2 regions of the Paracidovorax avenae ATCC 19860 genome follow, and region 1 is predicted to be linked to the other one. Evidence: predicted binding sites of a transcription regulator. Region 1 holds the regulator's gene; the other holds the start of a gene.
What was found. The regulator FliA, encoded in region 1, starts transcription of late flagellar genes. The targets are predictions, from matches to a motif close to CTAAAGTTTNNNNNNNNNNNGCCGNTA.
Positions count from the first base shown of each region.

Region 2: ACAV_RS13805 (YjfB family protein) is a predicted target of FliA. The motif match lies at 4,401-4,427, and genes of this name have one in related genera.

Region 1 is NC_015138.1:4,927,126-4,934,697, reverse strand. Features, by position in the region: gene ACAV_RS21420 (flagellar hook assembly protein FlgD) at 1-66, opposite strand, end outside; gene flgC (flagellar basal body rod protein FlgC) at 89-493, opposite strand; gene flgB (flagellar basal body rod protein FlgB) at 547-990, opposite strand; gene flgA (flagellar basal body P-ring formation chaperone FlgA) at 1,238-2,017, shown strand; gene flgM (flagellar biosynthesis anti-sigma factor FlgM) at 2,109-2,450, shown strand; gene ACAV_RS21395 (hypothetical protein) at 2,528-2,938, shown strand; gene ACAV_RS21390 (RNA polymerase sigma factor FliA) at 3,054-3,767, opposite strand; gene ACAV_RS21385 (hypothetical protein) at 3,772-4,569, opposite strand; gene flhF (flagellar biosynthesis GTPase FlhF) at 4,562-6,163, opposite strand; gene flhA (flagellar biosynthesis protein FlhA) at 6,160-7,572, opposite strand, start outside.
Region 2 is NC_015138.1:3,147,660-3,155,231, reverse strand. Features, by position in the region: gene dsdA (D-serine ammonia-lyase) at 1-266, shown strand, start outside; gene ACAV_RS13820 (Bug family tripartite tricarboxylate transporter substrate binding protein) at 320-1,300, shown strand; gene ACAV_RS13815 (amidase) at 1,372-2,940, shown strand; gene ACAV_RS13810 (NAD(P)/FAD-dependent oxidoreductase) at 2,975-4,114, shown strand; gene ACAV_RS13805 (YjfB family protein) at 4,139-4,345, opposite strand; gene ACAV_RS13800 (dihydrolipoyl dehydrogenase) at 4,471-5,883, opposite strand; gene ACAV_RS13795 (IMPACT family protein) at 6,004-6,591, opposite strand; gene azu (azurin) at 6,731-7,186, shown strand; gene ACAV_RS13785 (hypothetical protein) at 7,391-7,572, shown strand, end outside.

The DNA.
Region 1 (7,572 bases):
GGTGGCGGAGTTCGAGCTGGAGCCCGTGTTCACGGTGGCCGTGGAGCCGATGGGGTTGAGGATCATGGTGCGGTCCTTGGGGAAGGGATTACTGGCCCATCTGCAGCGTCTTGAGCAGCAGCGACTTGGTGGTGTTGAGGACCTCGACGTTGTTCTGGTAGGAGCGCGAGGCCGAGATCATGTTGACCATCTCTTCCACCGGATTCACGTTGGAGTGCGTGACGTAGCCCTCCGCGTCGGCCTGCGGATGGGTGGGATCGAGCACGCGCTTGCCGGGCGCCTGGCTCTCGCTGATGGCGCTCACGCGCACGCCAGCCGCACCTTCGTCACCCATGGGCGCCGTCTGGAAGACCACCTGGCGTGCCTTGTAGGCCTGGCCGTCGGGGCCGGCCACGGCATCGACGTTGGCGAGGTTGCTGGCCACCACGTTGAGGCGCTGCGCCTGCGCGCTGATCGCGCTGCCGGAGACGCCGAAGATCGAGAACATGGACATGGCGGTGATCGCTTTCCTGGTGCGTTGCGGGCGGCGAAGGCGTGCGTGCGCCCTTACTGGCCCTGGATCGCGCTCAGCATGGTGCGCGCGTTGCCGTTGATGAAACGCAGCGTGGCCTCGTAGCGCACGGCGTTGTCGGCGAACGCGGCCCGCTCGCGGTCCAGGTCCACCGTGTTGTTGTCCAGGCTCGGCTGGGTCTGCACCGTGTAGCCCAGGGTGCCGGGCGCGCCGCTGCCGGTGGTGGCGCCGGGCAGGGGGATGTGGCGCGGATCGGTGGCGCTCTGCTGGCGCTGCAGGGCGCGCTCCACCGCGCTGAACGAGGCACCCTCGCCCTGGCCGGTGGCATCGCGCAGCGCATCTGCGAAATTGAAGTCGCGCGCCACATAGCCGGGGGTGTCTGCATTGGCGATGTTGCTCGCGATGGCGCGCTGGCGCTCGGCACGCAGCATGAGCGCGTTGCCGTGGAAATCCAGCCTTTCGGTCAACTTGTCGAGCATGGGGCACCTTGCGGAAATCGGGGGGGATCGGGGCCGCCGCGCGGCACGGGCCACGGGTTTTCGGCGTGGTCCGATTATGGAAACGGGCCCTTTTTTCTAAAGCGCGAAGAACGCGGGGATTGGCGCGCAGTTCGGTCCATCGCCGGCGGCCCACACGCCCTAGAGTTCAGGTTGTGCAATGGCCCCCGGACCGCCCCGTCCGGCCGGCCCCGTCCATCGCCGCAGCCCGGCTGCCCAGGAGGCCCCCATGTCCCCCCATTCCCACCTGCCGTCTTCCCGTCCCGCCCCGCGCCGCGCCCGTGCGCTGGCCCGCATGGCCGGTGCCGCGCTGCTGGCCTGGAGCGCCGCCGCGGCCGTGCATGCCCAGGGCGCGCCCGCCGCGGACGCGACGGCCGACCTGGGCTCCATCACCCAGCGCTGGCTCGACGACGCCCTGCAGCGCAGCCAGGTGTCGGGCGGCTCCATGCCGCTGCGCATGGAAGTCAGCGTGGGCCAGCTCGACTCGCGCCTGCGCCTCGCGCCCTGCGCCCGGGTGGAGCCCTATCTTCCCGCCGGCTCCCGGCTCTGGGGCCGCACGCGGCTGGGCCTGCGCTGCGTCGAGGGTGCCACGGCGTGGAATGTCTTCCTGCCCGTCACCGTCAAGGCCTACGGTCCCGCCTGGGTGCTTACCGGCAACGTCGCCTCCGGCGCCGTGCTGACCGAGGCCGATGCCACCCAGGCCGAAGTGGACTGGGCGGCTGAGACGACCGCCATCGTGGCCAACCCGGAAAACTGGGTGGGACAGGTGGCATCCCGCCCGCTCATGGCCGGGCAGGCACTGCGCCAGCACATGGTGAAGGCCCCGATGGCCTTCCGCGCCGGCGCCCCGGTGCGGGTCGTTGCCCAGGGACGCGGCTATTCGGTAACATCCGCGGGGCAGGCCGTCACGGCAGGCTCGATCGGGGAGACTGTGCGTGTCCGCATGGACAATGGCCGGGTCATCGCGGGCATTGTGTCCAACGATGGAACGGTGGAAGTCGGCTTGTGACGTCCTGTTTCCGATAAAAGCCTAAAGTCCGCGCTCCGATGGCCGAAAACATTGCTACTGTGCCCCACATCGAACGGGGTGGGAGAGTGCGATGAAGATCAGTCAAAACCCGGAATTGCCGAATTCGCTGACGCAGCAGGTCCAGGCTGCGAAGCAGCAGGCCAAGGCGGCTGCGCCGGCGCCTGCCGCCGAAGAGGCCACCAAGACCGCGACCACGGTCGCCACCTCGGGCGGTACGCCCGTGACGTTCTCCAGCGCCGCCAAGGCGCTGGATCCGTCCCTGCGCAGCAGCGCGGATTTCGATGCCAACAAGGTCAAGGCCGTGCGCGCGGCCATCGAGAAGGGCACCTTCAAGGTCGATGCCGATGCCATCGCCGACAAGCTGCTCTCGAACGCCCAGGAAATCATCGCCCACTCTCCCAAGAGCCACTGATCCCGGCCCTTGTCCCGGCGCGGCCGTAGCGCACACGGTCCGCGCTCCGCATGGGCCGGTCGGCACAGGACCGACCCATGCACCCCTCCTCCGCCTCCCCGTCTTCCCCCCGCTCTCCTGAAACCCTGCTCGGCGCCGTCGAATCGCTCCTGGCCGACGTGGGGGCCCTGCTGCTGCAGGCGGATGCGCCCGCGCTCGAGCGCCGTGCCCCGCTGCTGCAGCAGGCAGCGCTCGACCTGTCCCGCTTCCTGGAAAGCCGGCCCGCCTCCGCGCCGCCCCTGCCGGACGACTGGACGCGCCGCATCCAGGCCGTGCGCAGCCAGCTGTCGCTGCAGCGCGAGCAGCTGGCCCGGCTCGCCGCGCTCACGAACCGCCAGGTGGCCACCTTCCTGCCTCCGGACCAGAACGGCACCACCTATGGCAGCCGCGGCCCTGCCGGCACCGGCATGCACGGCGGCGCTGCCCGGATCTACCGCTCGCAGGGCTGAACGGGCCTGCCGCGGCCCGCAAGGGGGTCTGCGCCACAAAGACCAAGGGCCCCGAGGGGCCCTTTCTCTTTCTCATGGCTGTCCCGGACGGCCGGGATGCCGGCGCCGGGCTGCGTCAGTGGCTGCGCATCTTCGCCCGCAGCCGCGCGATCGACTGGCTGTGCAGCTGGCAGATGCGCGATTCGGTCACGCCCAGCACCGCGGCGATTTCCTTCAGGTTCATGTCGTGCTCGTAGTACATGCCCATGATCTGCTGCTCCCGCTCCGGCAGCGCCTTGATCGCCGCCACCAGGGAGGCGCGCAGGCGCTGGTCGCGCAGCATGGCCATGGGGTCGGCCGCGCTGTCGGCCACGTGGCGGTCGAGGAAGCCGTCATCGTCGTCGCCGTGCGTCATGTCTTCCAGGTAGACCAGCTGGGTGCCGCGCACCTTGCTCAGCAGGGACTGGTATTCCGCGAGGCTGAGTTCCAGCTCCGTGGCGATCTCGGACTCGAGCGGGCTGCGGCCGAGCTTCTGCTCCAGCCGGGTCACGGCATGCTCGATCTCCTTCTGGCTCTTGCGTGAACTGCGCGACATCCAGTCGCCTTCGCGCAGCTCGTCGAGCATGGCGCCGCGGATGCGCTGGGAGGCGAAGGTCTCGAACTGCACGCCCTGCGTCACCTCGTAGCGCGACAGGGCCTCGCTGAGCCCGATCATGCCGACCTGGATCAGGTCGTCCAGCTCCACGTTGGGCGGGAGCTTCGCGATCATGTGGTGCGCGATCCGTCGGACCAGCGGCGCGTGCTGGCGGATCAATGCATCGCGGTTGAGCTGTCCTTTGGCGGTGTACATCGGATCAGTGGCTCCGTGCGAAGGGCTGGGCAGGCCGCTGCGTACCGAAGGGCGGGGCGGCAGCGACCGGCGCGGCGCCAATGGTGCCCGCGTTTTCCAGCAGTTGCAAGGCCAGGCGCTGCAGATCCTGTGGATGGTTGGCCCGCAGGGTGGTGGTGCGCAGTTCGCTGCCCAGGTGCCGCTCGGCGCAGCGCTGCAGGGTGGCGAGCGTGGCGTGGACCCGGTGCAGGCCCGCGGGCCGGTCGGTGGGCAGCACCGAGGCCACCGTGCAGGGGACGCCCGCATGCAGCGCCATGTGCTTGAGCTGGCGGTAGCTGCGCATCGCATGGTCGCCGCCCTCGGCGATCAGCAGCGGCACCGCGGCCGTGTCACGCACCAGGGGCGCCAGCGCCTCCGCCGGGGCATAGATCGCCAGCACCGCGTAGGACCGGAAGAAGGGCTGCAGGGTCTGCTGGGCGGCCACCGCATCGGTGCTCTGGCGGGCCAGCCGGCGCAGTCCGTAGGCGGCCGGCAGCACGGCCAGCGAGGCCGCCGCGGCGCCTCCCGTGTCCAGCGGCGCGCCATCCTGCCAGGACGGCTCGGCCAGCAGATGGGCCAGGCCGGGGGAGGCATCGGTCTCGCGCGCGGTCCCGTCGAGAACGGCCACGGGATACCCCATGCGCTGCAGCGCCGAGCACACCTGGAAGAAGGTTTCGAGCCCATAGGCCGCATCCGGCTGCGCCAGGATGGCCAGCAGGCGCAGGGGCGACTCGGGCATCAGGCGCAGCAGGCTCGCGCCCTGGTGGAAGGCAGTGTCAAGCATCGACCAGGGCCCTTTCCGTGGCGAGTTCGGGAGAGTGCGAGAAGAAGAAGTTCAGGTCCGAGGCCTTCGGGTCGAACGCCGACTTCGCGGGCGAGCGCATGGAGGTGGCGATCAGCTTCTGGGCATCGGCCGCTTCCCAGTCCTCTGGCACGCGCTGGCCGTTGGTCACGCCGCGCAGCACCATCTGGTGGCGGATCAGCGCATCCACGGCCGGGCCGAGCTTCACGGCCTCGTCCACCTTGGAGAGGATCGCCTGCTGCGAGCCGCCGGTCCTGAAGCCGGTGAGCACATCGTCCAGCGTGTCGCCGTGGCAGCCCGCGTTGAGCACCAGAAGGCGGTTCACGCCGGGCAGGTCGAGCACATCGAGCATGTCGCGCTTGCGCGGGTCGCGCGGGGCGATGCCGGTGGTGTCGATCAGCACCATCTTCTTGCCGGCCAGCAGGCCGAGCAGGTCCTGCAGGGCGGCGCGGTCATGGGCGAGGTGCGCCACCACGCCGAGCATGCGGCCGTAGGAGCGCAGCTGCTCGTGGGCGCCCACGCGGTAGGTGTCCAGGGTGATCAGGCCGACGCTGGCCGGGCCGTGGATGCGGGCGCACAGGGCGGCGAGCTTGGCGGTCGTGGTCGTCTTGCCCACGCCGGTGGCCCCCACCATCGCATACACCCCGCCTTCTTCATAGAGCGGGCGCTGGTGCGCATCGGTCTTGAGGTTGCGTTCCAGCACCTCCATCAGCCAGCGCACGGCATGGCCGGCACCCAGCTCTTCGGGCAGGCGCTCCAGCACGGCGCGCGCCAGCGAGGGCGAATAGCCCGCCCGGATGAGCTTGAGCATCAGGTTGGACTGGATCGGGTTCTGCCGTGCCTGGCCCAGCCAGGCCAGCGTGTTGAAGCGGTCCTCGATGAGGTCCTTCATGGACTGCAGCTCGCTCATCAGGTTCTGCTGGCCCGCTTCCTGGGCGAGCGAGGGCACGGGAGCCTGCACGCGGCGTTCGCGCACGGGCTGCTCGGGCGGCAGTCCCAGGGGGATGGCGTGCATCGGGTTGTGCCGCGGCAGCGGGGCGCTGGCGGGTGCCATGGTGCGTTCGGCCATGCGCGGGGCTTCGGGGCGGGACAGCGGCGCTCGCTCGGGCTGCAGGAACTGCTGTGGTGCGGCGGCGGGGGCGGGGGCGGGGGCGGGCGCCGCACCGTGCATGGCTTCGTGGCGGCGGCGCAGCATGCGCTCTCGCACGTAGTCCTGGAAGGAGAGCGTGCTCATCGCCAGCTGTTCCGTGTCCTGCGCCACCGGGTTGCGTGGGGCCTCGGCCCGCTGCGCCGCGCGCAGCGGCCGGCTCGACTGCGCCGGGTTGGCGGCCATGTCGGCGGCGCGTTCCTGCAGCCGGGAGGCGGCCGGGGCGCGTTCCTGGAGCCTGGGGGCGGCGGGTGCCGGCTCGGCAGCGGCGCTCTCCAGCGAGGACAGCGTGTCTTCCGCGGTGGCCATCACCTCGACGCCGCCGGCGATCTGGCGGTTCGACAGGATCAGCGTGCCGTCCCCGAAGGCCATGCGTGCCTTGGCCAGGGCCTCACGGGAGGTGGGAGCGGTAAAGCGTTTGATGTTCATGCTGCACCTTTGAGGATCGGGCCGATGCGGATGGTGTGGGTTTCAGGGATCTCGCTGTGGGCGAGCACCTGCAGGCGCGGGGCGACGCGGCGCACGAGGCGCGAGACGGCGTTGCGGATGGCGTCGGGTACGAGCAGGCAGGCGGGCATGCCCATCTCTTCCTGCCGCATGGCCACTTCCGCGGCCTTCTGCGTGAGGATGTCGGCCACGCCCGGGTCGAGCGAGGGGCCGGAGGCGTTGCCCAGGGCCTGCACCAGCAGGCGCTCCAGGCCCGGCTCGATCGCGATGACGTTGAGCTCGCGGGTCGGGCCGTAGATCTGCTGCACGATGGCCGGCGAGAGGGCGATGCGCACGCGGCGCGCCAGCTCCACCGGATCGCTGACCGTGCCCGCATGCTCGGCGAGGGTCTCGATGATGGTGCGGATGTCCCGGATGTGCACGGACTCTTCCAGCAGCAGCTGGAGCACCTTCTGGAACGTTGCGATCGACACCATTTTGGGAACCACTTCCTCGATGAGCTTGGGGGCCAGTTTGCCGACGTGTTCCACGAGCTGCTGCGTTTCGGTGCGGCTCAGGAGCTTGGCGGCCTGTACTTGCATCAAGTGTGACAAATGGGTGGCCATCACGGTTTCGGAATCAACGACCGTAAAACCCGCCATTTGTGCGGCTTCCTTCTGGTGCTCGTCGATCCAGTGGGCCGGCAGGCCGAATGCCGGGTCGGTGGTGGGCGTGCCGATGAGCGGCGTGCTGATGCCGCCGGGATTGATCGCCAGGAACATGCCCGGGAAGGCCTCGCCCTCGCCCACCACCACGCCGCGCAGCGTGATGCGGTAGGCGCTGGGCTTGAGCTCGAGGTTGTCGCGCACGTGCACGGCCGGGGGCAGGAAGCCCACTTCCTGGGCGAACTTGCGGCGCACCCCCTTGATGCGGGTCAGCAGGTCGCCCTGGCGGCTCTTGTCCACCAGGGAGATCAGCCGGTAGCCGAGCTCCAGGCCCAGCAGGTCCACCGGCTGCAGATCGTCCCAGCTGGCCTCCCCGTCGCCCACGGGGGCGGGCGGCGCCTCCACCGGCTTGGGGGCGTTGGCGCGCTGGTACAGCAGCCAGGCGGCATAGCCGATGCCGCTGCCCAGCACCAGGAACACGGCGTGCGGCATGCCGGGGATCAGGCCCAGCATGATCAGGATCGCGGCGGCCACGCCCAGCACGCGCGGCGACATGAAGAGCTGCTGCACGATCTGGCGGCCCATGTCCTGGTCCTTGCCCACGCGCGACACCACCATGGCGGCGGCCACCGAGATCAGCAGGCCGGGAATCTGCGCCACCAGCGCATCGCCGACGGCCAGCAGGATGTAGCTGTTGGCGGCCTGCGACGCGGACAGGTCGTGCTGCAGCATGCCGATGGCGAAGCC
Region 2 (7,572 bases), 1.8 Mb from region 1:
TCCGCGACGACACTCTGTTCGAGCATCTCGTGCGGGTGCTGGATGCCACGGGCGAGCGTATCGAACCCTCCGCCGCGGCAGGCTTCAGCGGGCCTGGCTGGCTCGCGGATTCGGACGCCGGCCGCCACTGGCTGAGGACCCAGGGCCTGGACCGGCACCTGCCGCAGGCCACGCACCTCGTCTGGACCACGGGCGGGCTGTTCGTGCCCGAATCCGAGCACCAGCGCTTCGAGGCCCGCGGCCGGGCCCTGCTGGAAGCTGCCTGAGCCGCGCCGCTTCTGACCCGTCCATCTTCCATTCACCACCCGGAGAGACCACCATGAACCGCGCCAAGAGGATGCTGCTGTCCGCCATCGCCTGCTGCCTGGGAGGCGCCGCGCTGGCCCCGGCCTTCGCACAGGAAGCCTACCCGGCCAGGCCTGTCACCCTGGTGATCCCGTTCCCGCCCGGGGGCGCCACGGATGTGCTGGGCCGTGTCATCGGCAAGAAGCTGGGCGATGTGCTCGGCCAGAGCGTGGTGATCGACAACCGCGCGGGTGCCGGCACGGTGATCGGGGCGTCCTACGTCGCCAAGGCCGCGCCGGACGGCTACACGCTCCTGATGAGCTCGGGCACCACCTTCACCGTCAATCCGGCCGTGCGCGCCAAGCTTCCCTACGATCCCGTGAAGAGCTTCGAGCCGATCGGCATCACGGGGCGCACCGGGCTCATCCTGCTGGCCGGCAAGAGCGTGCCGGCCAACGACGTCAAGCAGTTCGTGTCCCTGGTCAAGGCCGGGCCGGACAAATACTCCTATGGCTCCTTCGGCTCCGGCACCACATCGCAGTTCGCCGGCGAGGCCTTTTTCCACCTGGCGGGCCTGAAGATCCAGCATGTGCCTTACAAGGGCAGTGCGCCGGCCATGGTGGACCTCATGGGTGGCCAGATTCCCTTCACGGTCGATACGGTCGCGGCCGCGATTCCCCAGCTGAAGGAGGGGAAGATCAAGGCCATCGCCGTCACTTCGGCCAGGCGTTCCTCGCTGCTGCCGGACGTGCCCACGCTCGCCGAGAGCGGCTACGCGATCGACATGGATACCTGGCTGGCGATGGTGGCTCCGGCCGGCCTGCCGCCGGCCGTGAAGGCCCGCCTGGAGCGCGCGCTGGCCCAGGTGATGGAAGACCGCGAAACACGCGAGAAGCTGCTGGCCAACGGTTTCGAGCCGGCCTATGGTTCGTCCAGGGCGCTGGCCTCGCTTATCGAGAAGGAATTGCCCCTGATGCGCGCCGTGGCCCAGCGCGCCGGAATCACCGCCGACTGAGCACCTGACCGGCTTTTCCGGTATTTTCAAGCCTCCAGGAGACAACGCCGCCTTCCAGGGCGGCGCACCACATGACACAGACCGCATCTTCCTCCGCTTCCCTCGTCGAGTTGACCGCCCCAGAGTTGCGCCTGCGGATCGCCCGCCGCGAAATCTCGCCCGTCGAACTGCTCGATGCCTGCATCGCGCGCATCGAGGCCCTGAACCCCTATGTGAACGCCATCACCGCCACCTGTTACGACCGCGCCCGCAGCGAGGCGCGCGAGGCGGAGCGGGCGGTGCTGCGCGGCGATGCCCTCGGCCTGCTGCACGGCCTGCCGCTGGGCGTGAAGGACCTGGAGGCCACGCAGGGCCTGCTCACCACCTACGGCTCGCAGATCTACCGCGAACACATCCCCGCGGAAGACAACGTGCTGGTCGCGCGCCTGAGGCGCGCTGGTGCGATCGTCACGGGCAAGACCAATATCCCCGAGATGGGTGCCGGCGCCAATTCCCGCAATACGGTGTGGGGCGCCACGGGCAACCCCTTCGATCCCCGCCTGAACGCGGGGGGCTCATCCGGCGGCTCGGCCGCGGCCCTGGCCTGCGACATGCTGCCGGTCTGCACCGGATCCGATACCGGCGGCTCCCTGCGCATTCCCGCGGCCAAATGTGGCGTGGTGGGGTTCCGGCCGTCGCCCGGCGTGGTGCCGAGTTCCCGCAAGCTGCTGGGCTGGACGCCGATCTCCGTCGTGGGGCCCATGGGCCGCACCGTGGAAGAGGCCTGCCTGCAGCTTGCGGCCACGGCGGGCATGTCGGCGGGCGATCCGCTCAGCTATCCGCTGGATCCGGCAATGTTCCTGTCCCTGCCCGAGGTGGACCTGTCCACGCTGCGCGTCGGTTACACGGAGGATTTAGGTGCCTGCGCCGTGGACGACGGCATCCGTGCGACGTTCCGCGGCAAGATCGCCGCCATGCGGCACCTGTTCCGCAGTTGCGATCCCATCGCGCTGGACCTGGGCGACGTGCACCGCTGCTTCGACGTGCTGCGCGCCGAGGCCTTCGTGGCGGGCACGCGGGAGGCCTATGAGCGCGATCCCGCCAGCCTGGGGCCGAACACCCGGGCGAACTACGAGATGGGTGCAGCCATGACGCTCATCGACAGCGCCTGGGCACAGGCGGAGCAGACGCGCATCCTCGCGCGCTTCCAGCAGGCGTTCGAGTCGTTCGACGTGATCCTGGCCCCGACCACGCCGGTCTCGCCGTTCCCCTGGACCGAGCTGTACGCCAGCCACATCAACGGCGAACCGCAGGCCAACTACTACCGCTGGCTGGCCCTGACCTACGTCACCACGCTGACCACCCATCCCGCCCTCAGCCTGCCGTGCGGCCGGGATGGCCGCGACATGCCGTTCGGCCTGCAGGTGGTGGGCCGCTTCCGGGACGACCTGGGTACCCTGGCCATCGGCCGCGCGATGGAGCAGTCCTTTGCCGGTATCAGGGAGCTGCAGCGCCCGCGGCCTGCGCTGGAACGGCTGGCCCCGGTCGAGCCGGCGCTGACGTCGCTCGTGACCACTGCACCCGACGCCCGCGACGCCCGCGGGGAGCCGCGCCTGGACGGCTCGGGCAGCCAGGGAGCCGCCCAGGCCTCTGCGGTCTGACCGTCGTCGGCTGATCGACAGGAAAGGAATCGGCATGACCGAACTGGTGGACTTCCTCGTGGTGGGTGCCGGCATTGCCGGCGCCTCGGTCGGCTGGGAACTCGCGCATGCGGCGCCGGGCGCCCGAGTGCTCGTGCTCGAGCGCGAACCGCAGCCCGGCTACCACACCACCGGCCGCTCCGCGGCGCTCTTCATGGAAACCTACGGCACGCCGCAGATACAGGCCCTCACCCGCGCCAGCAGGGCGTTCTACGACCATCCGCCCGAGGGCTTCGCCGATGGCCCGATCCTCTCGCCCCGGGGCGTGGTGTACGTGGCGGGCCCGGACCAGCTCGACCTGCTGGATGCGGCGCTGGCGGACGCCCTGCAGCGTTCGCCGAACGTGCAGCGCGCCACCCGCGAACAATTGCTGGAGTGGCTGCCGTGCCTTCGGCCGGATGCGGTGGCGGCCGGCATGCGCGAGCCCGGCGCGGCCGACATCGACGTACATGCACTGCACCAGGGCTATCTGCGGGGGCTGCGCCAGCGGGGTGGCCGCCTGGTGCCGGATGCCGGCGTGACGGCCATCGAAAGGCAGGACGGCGCCTGGCACGTGCATCTCGCGTCAGGCGCCACTGTGCGCGCCCGCGCCATCGTCAACGCGGCCGGGGCCTGGGCGGACGAGGTGGCCGCCATGGCCGGCGTTCTTCCCATCGGCCTGGAGCCGCGGCGGCGCACGGCCTTCACGTTCCCGGTGCCGGCGGGCATGGACGCATCGGGCTGGCCTGCGGTGGTGGGCATCGACGAGAGCTTCTATTTCAAGCCGGATGCCGGGCAGCTCCTGGGTTCTCCCGCCAACGCGGATCCCACGCACCCGCACGACGTGGTGCCCGAAGAGCTCGACGTGGCCACCGGCATCTGGAACATCGAGCAGATGACGACTTTCCAGATCCGCAGGCCCTCGCACACCTGGGCGGGGCTGCGGTCCTTCGTCGCGGATGGCGACATGGTCATCGGCTGGGACAACCACGTGGGAGGGTTTTTCTGGCTGGCGGGGCAGGGCGGTTACGGCATCCAGAGTGCCTCGGGCGTGGCATTGCTGGCGCGCAACCTGTTGCTGGCGGAGCCATTGGCGCCTGCATTGTCGGCCCAGGGCGTGGACCCCGCGGCCCTGTCTCCGGCGCGGCTGCGCTGAACGGGGGCCGGCCGGCCCCTGCGATCAGGCGTAGGTATTGACCTGGGTGCCCAGAGAGCCGGAGGTGGCCAGCTGCTGGGGCTGGGGCAGGGCCTCCAGCATCTGGGCCGCGGACGACTTCTGGATGTCCAGGGCCTTTTTCAGCACGGTCATGTTCACGGCGTCCGAGGTTTTCTGGCTGGCCATGGCGGTGGCGGTGTTGACGAGGGATTGCGAGAGACCTACATCCATGGACATCTCCTTGTGCAGCCTCCGCTGGGAGACCGATGAGCAAAAGATGCCTCGTTATCGGCCCGCCGGCGCGAAGGCTTGAGCACTGTTACACCTCGCTGGCTTTTTCCGGGTAAACCCGCGGTTCAATCCAGTGCGCTGGATCCATAGGCATCGCAGGCGGAGAGGTCGGAATCGCTGCCCTTGGGCAACTGGCTGGCCGCATCGCGCAGTGCGGTCCGCAGCCCTTCCTCCAGCACCGGATGGTAGAACGGCATGCGCAGCATGTCGTGCACGGTGAGCTCCCGGTCCATGGCCAGCGCCAGCAGGTGGGCCATGTGTTCTCCGGCCGGGGCGCACATTTCCGCACCCAGCAGCCGGCCGGTGTCCCGCTGGGCGTAGAGGCTCAGGCGCCCGTGGTTGCGCTGCGCCACGCGGGCGCGCCCCTGCCGCGCGAAATCGACGGTGCCGGTCACCGATTCGTCCCGTTTCAGGTCCTTGTAGCGCCTGCCGACGGTCGCCGCGTTCGGTTCCGTGAACACGATGGACAGCGGCATGCGCCGGCGGAACCCGCGCACTTCGGGCGCCAGGGCATTGAGCCCGGCGATGTGTCCGTCGTCCGCTGCCTCGTGCAGCAGGGGGCGGAAGTCGTTCGCGTCCCCGGCCATGAACACCGGCAGGTCGCCGACCTGCGCCGTGCGCCGGTCCACCGGCGGCATGCCGTGCTTGTCCAGTTCCACTCCCAGCGTTTCCAGCCCGAGGTGCTCCACGTTCGGGCGGCGCCCCATGGCAGCGAGGACCTGGTCCACCACGACGGTGGCGCTGTCATTGGTGACCTCGATGCCCCCCGGCACCTCGCGCAGCGTCACTTCCTCCCCGACGTTCAGGACGAACTCCGATTTCAGCAGCTCCAGCAGCGTGTCGTTCACGGCGGGATCGGAGAGGCCGGCGATCTCCTTGCGGCTCGAGAACGCGGCCACCTCCACGCCCAGCCGTGCGAGCGCCTGGGCCATTTCCGCACCGAGGGGCCCCAGGCCGATGACCGCGATGCGCGGCCCCAGCCCGCGCTGCTCGAACAGGGTGTCGGTCGTGAGGATGCGGTCCCCGAAGGCCAGCCATTCCTCCGGCACGATCGGCCGGGAGCCTGTCGCGATGATGATGCTGCGGGCGTCGTACACGTGGCCGTCCACTTCCACCCTGTGTGGTCCCATGAGCCGGGCATGTCCGGCGATCCCCAGGGTGCCGATGTCGGACGCCTTGCGCGCGCCCGCCACGAAATCATCCCGAAGCGCGCGGACCCGCTCCAGCACGGCCGGAAGGTCCACCTCGAGCGACTGCTGCCCGCGGATGCCGAACGTATCGAAGCTGTGGCGGCGGTGGAAGGCATCTGCGGCCTCGATCAGCATCTTGGACGGCATGCAGCCCACCCGGGCGCAGGTGGTTCCCCACGGGCCGTCGTTCACGATCCGCACCCGCTCCGTGCGTTTGCGCACTTCGCGCAGTGCCGCGAGGCCGGCGGAACCCGCTCCGAGGATGATGACGTCCAACGTGTCGCTCATGGGCCTGGATCTCCTGCTCTGGTGGTTGACTCGGCAGGAAAGTGTCGGCGCGCGTGCGCGTGGGGGCATGTAGGCGGAAAGGCTGTCTTGTCCCGGCTGCAGCCCGGGCCGTGCCTGCTCTCAGGTATCGGGCCAGCCGGCCCGTCCCTGGGCGGCGTCGTCGATGCGCTGCCGGAACGCCGCGGCGCGCGGCTCGGCAATCGAAAGGCGCAACAGCACCAGCGAACCGTGCTCCACGTCCTGCAGTTTGGCCCCTGCGGCGTCCACCTCGCGGCGCACGAGTCCTTCCAGCGCGTAGGGCACCAGGCACTGGAGGGTGGCCATGCGCTCCAGGGGCACCTTGTCCGCCTGGAGCAGCGCCTGGGCCACGGTGTCCGCATACGCCCGCACGAGCCCGCCGGCACCGAGCTTCACCCCGCCGAAGTAGCGCACCACGGTGGCAAGGACGCCTTCCAGATCCTGGTGCCGCAGCACCTCCAGCATGGGCCGGCCCGCCGTGCCCCCCGGCTCCCCGTCGTCCACCGCGGCCGACTGGCCCCCGGCCAGCAGGGCCCAGCAGACATGTGCGGCGCCCGGGTGATCGCGCCGCAGGCCGTCCACCACCAGCTGGGCGGTGGCACGGTCGGCGACGGGCTGCACGCAGCCGATGAAGCGGCTCTTCTTGATGACGAGTTCGCTGTGCGAAGGCGCTCGGAGTGTTTGCGGCATAGGGGGCGCAAGTGTAGGCGGCCGGGCACCGTCGGCATCTCCTTCGTGGGGATTGATGCACGTCAACGGCCTCCGGCGCCGCCTTTCCTACGATAGGCCATCGCCGCATCGGCGGCATTGACCGAAGGAGAAACCCGACATGGCAAGACATTGGAAGGCATTGGCCCTGGCTCTGGCGCTGGGCGCCGGCGCATCCGCCCAAGCGGCGGACTGCAGCGTGGACATCGAAGGCAACGACGCCATGCAGTTCAACAAGGCTGCCATCGCCGTACCCCAGAGCTGCAAGCAGTTCACCGTCAAGCTCAAGCACGCGGGCAAGCTGCCCAAGACCGCCATGGGCCACAACTGGGTACTCACCAAGGCATCGGACATGCAGGGCGCTTCGACCGACGGCATGGCGGCCGGCGCGGAGAAGAATTTCGTCAAGGACGGCGACAAGCGCGTCATTGCCCATACGAAGATCATCGGTGGCGGTGAAAGCGATTCGGTGACGTTCCCGGTCTCTTCCCTCAAGGCTGGCGAGTCGTATGCCTACTTCTGCTCGTTCCCCGGCCATTCGGCGCTCATGAAGGGCACGCTGACGCTGTCGAAGTGACGCAGCGCCAGGGCGGGGCAGCCAATGCCCTGTCCGATGGCGGGAGCCGCCCATGCTCCGTGTGGCAGGGAAGCCACGGCAGGGTGTTTTGTCATGGAGGAAGCGTGCCGGCCTACAGGGGGCTCGCCGCAGCCCCCGTACCCTCATCGGGGTACCCCCTGCATGAAGACCACGCGACGTCCCCGTCGCTACAGGAAGCCCGCCATGCTGTCCTTCAACCTGAGCTCGTTCGCGCTGCCCCGTCCATTTTCCGCATTGCCCTTCCTGGGCGATGCTTCGGGTGCTTCACCCGCCGCCAAGGCGACCCCGGCGCCATCCGCCCCTGCGGACGGCTGCCTCCTGGTGTCGGCCTACGAAGATCCGCCTGCGGACCTCGACCAGCGGGT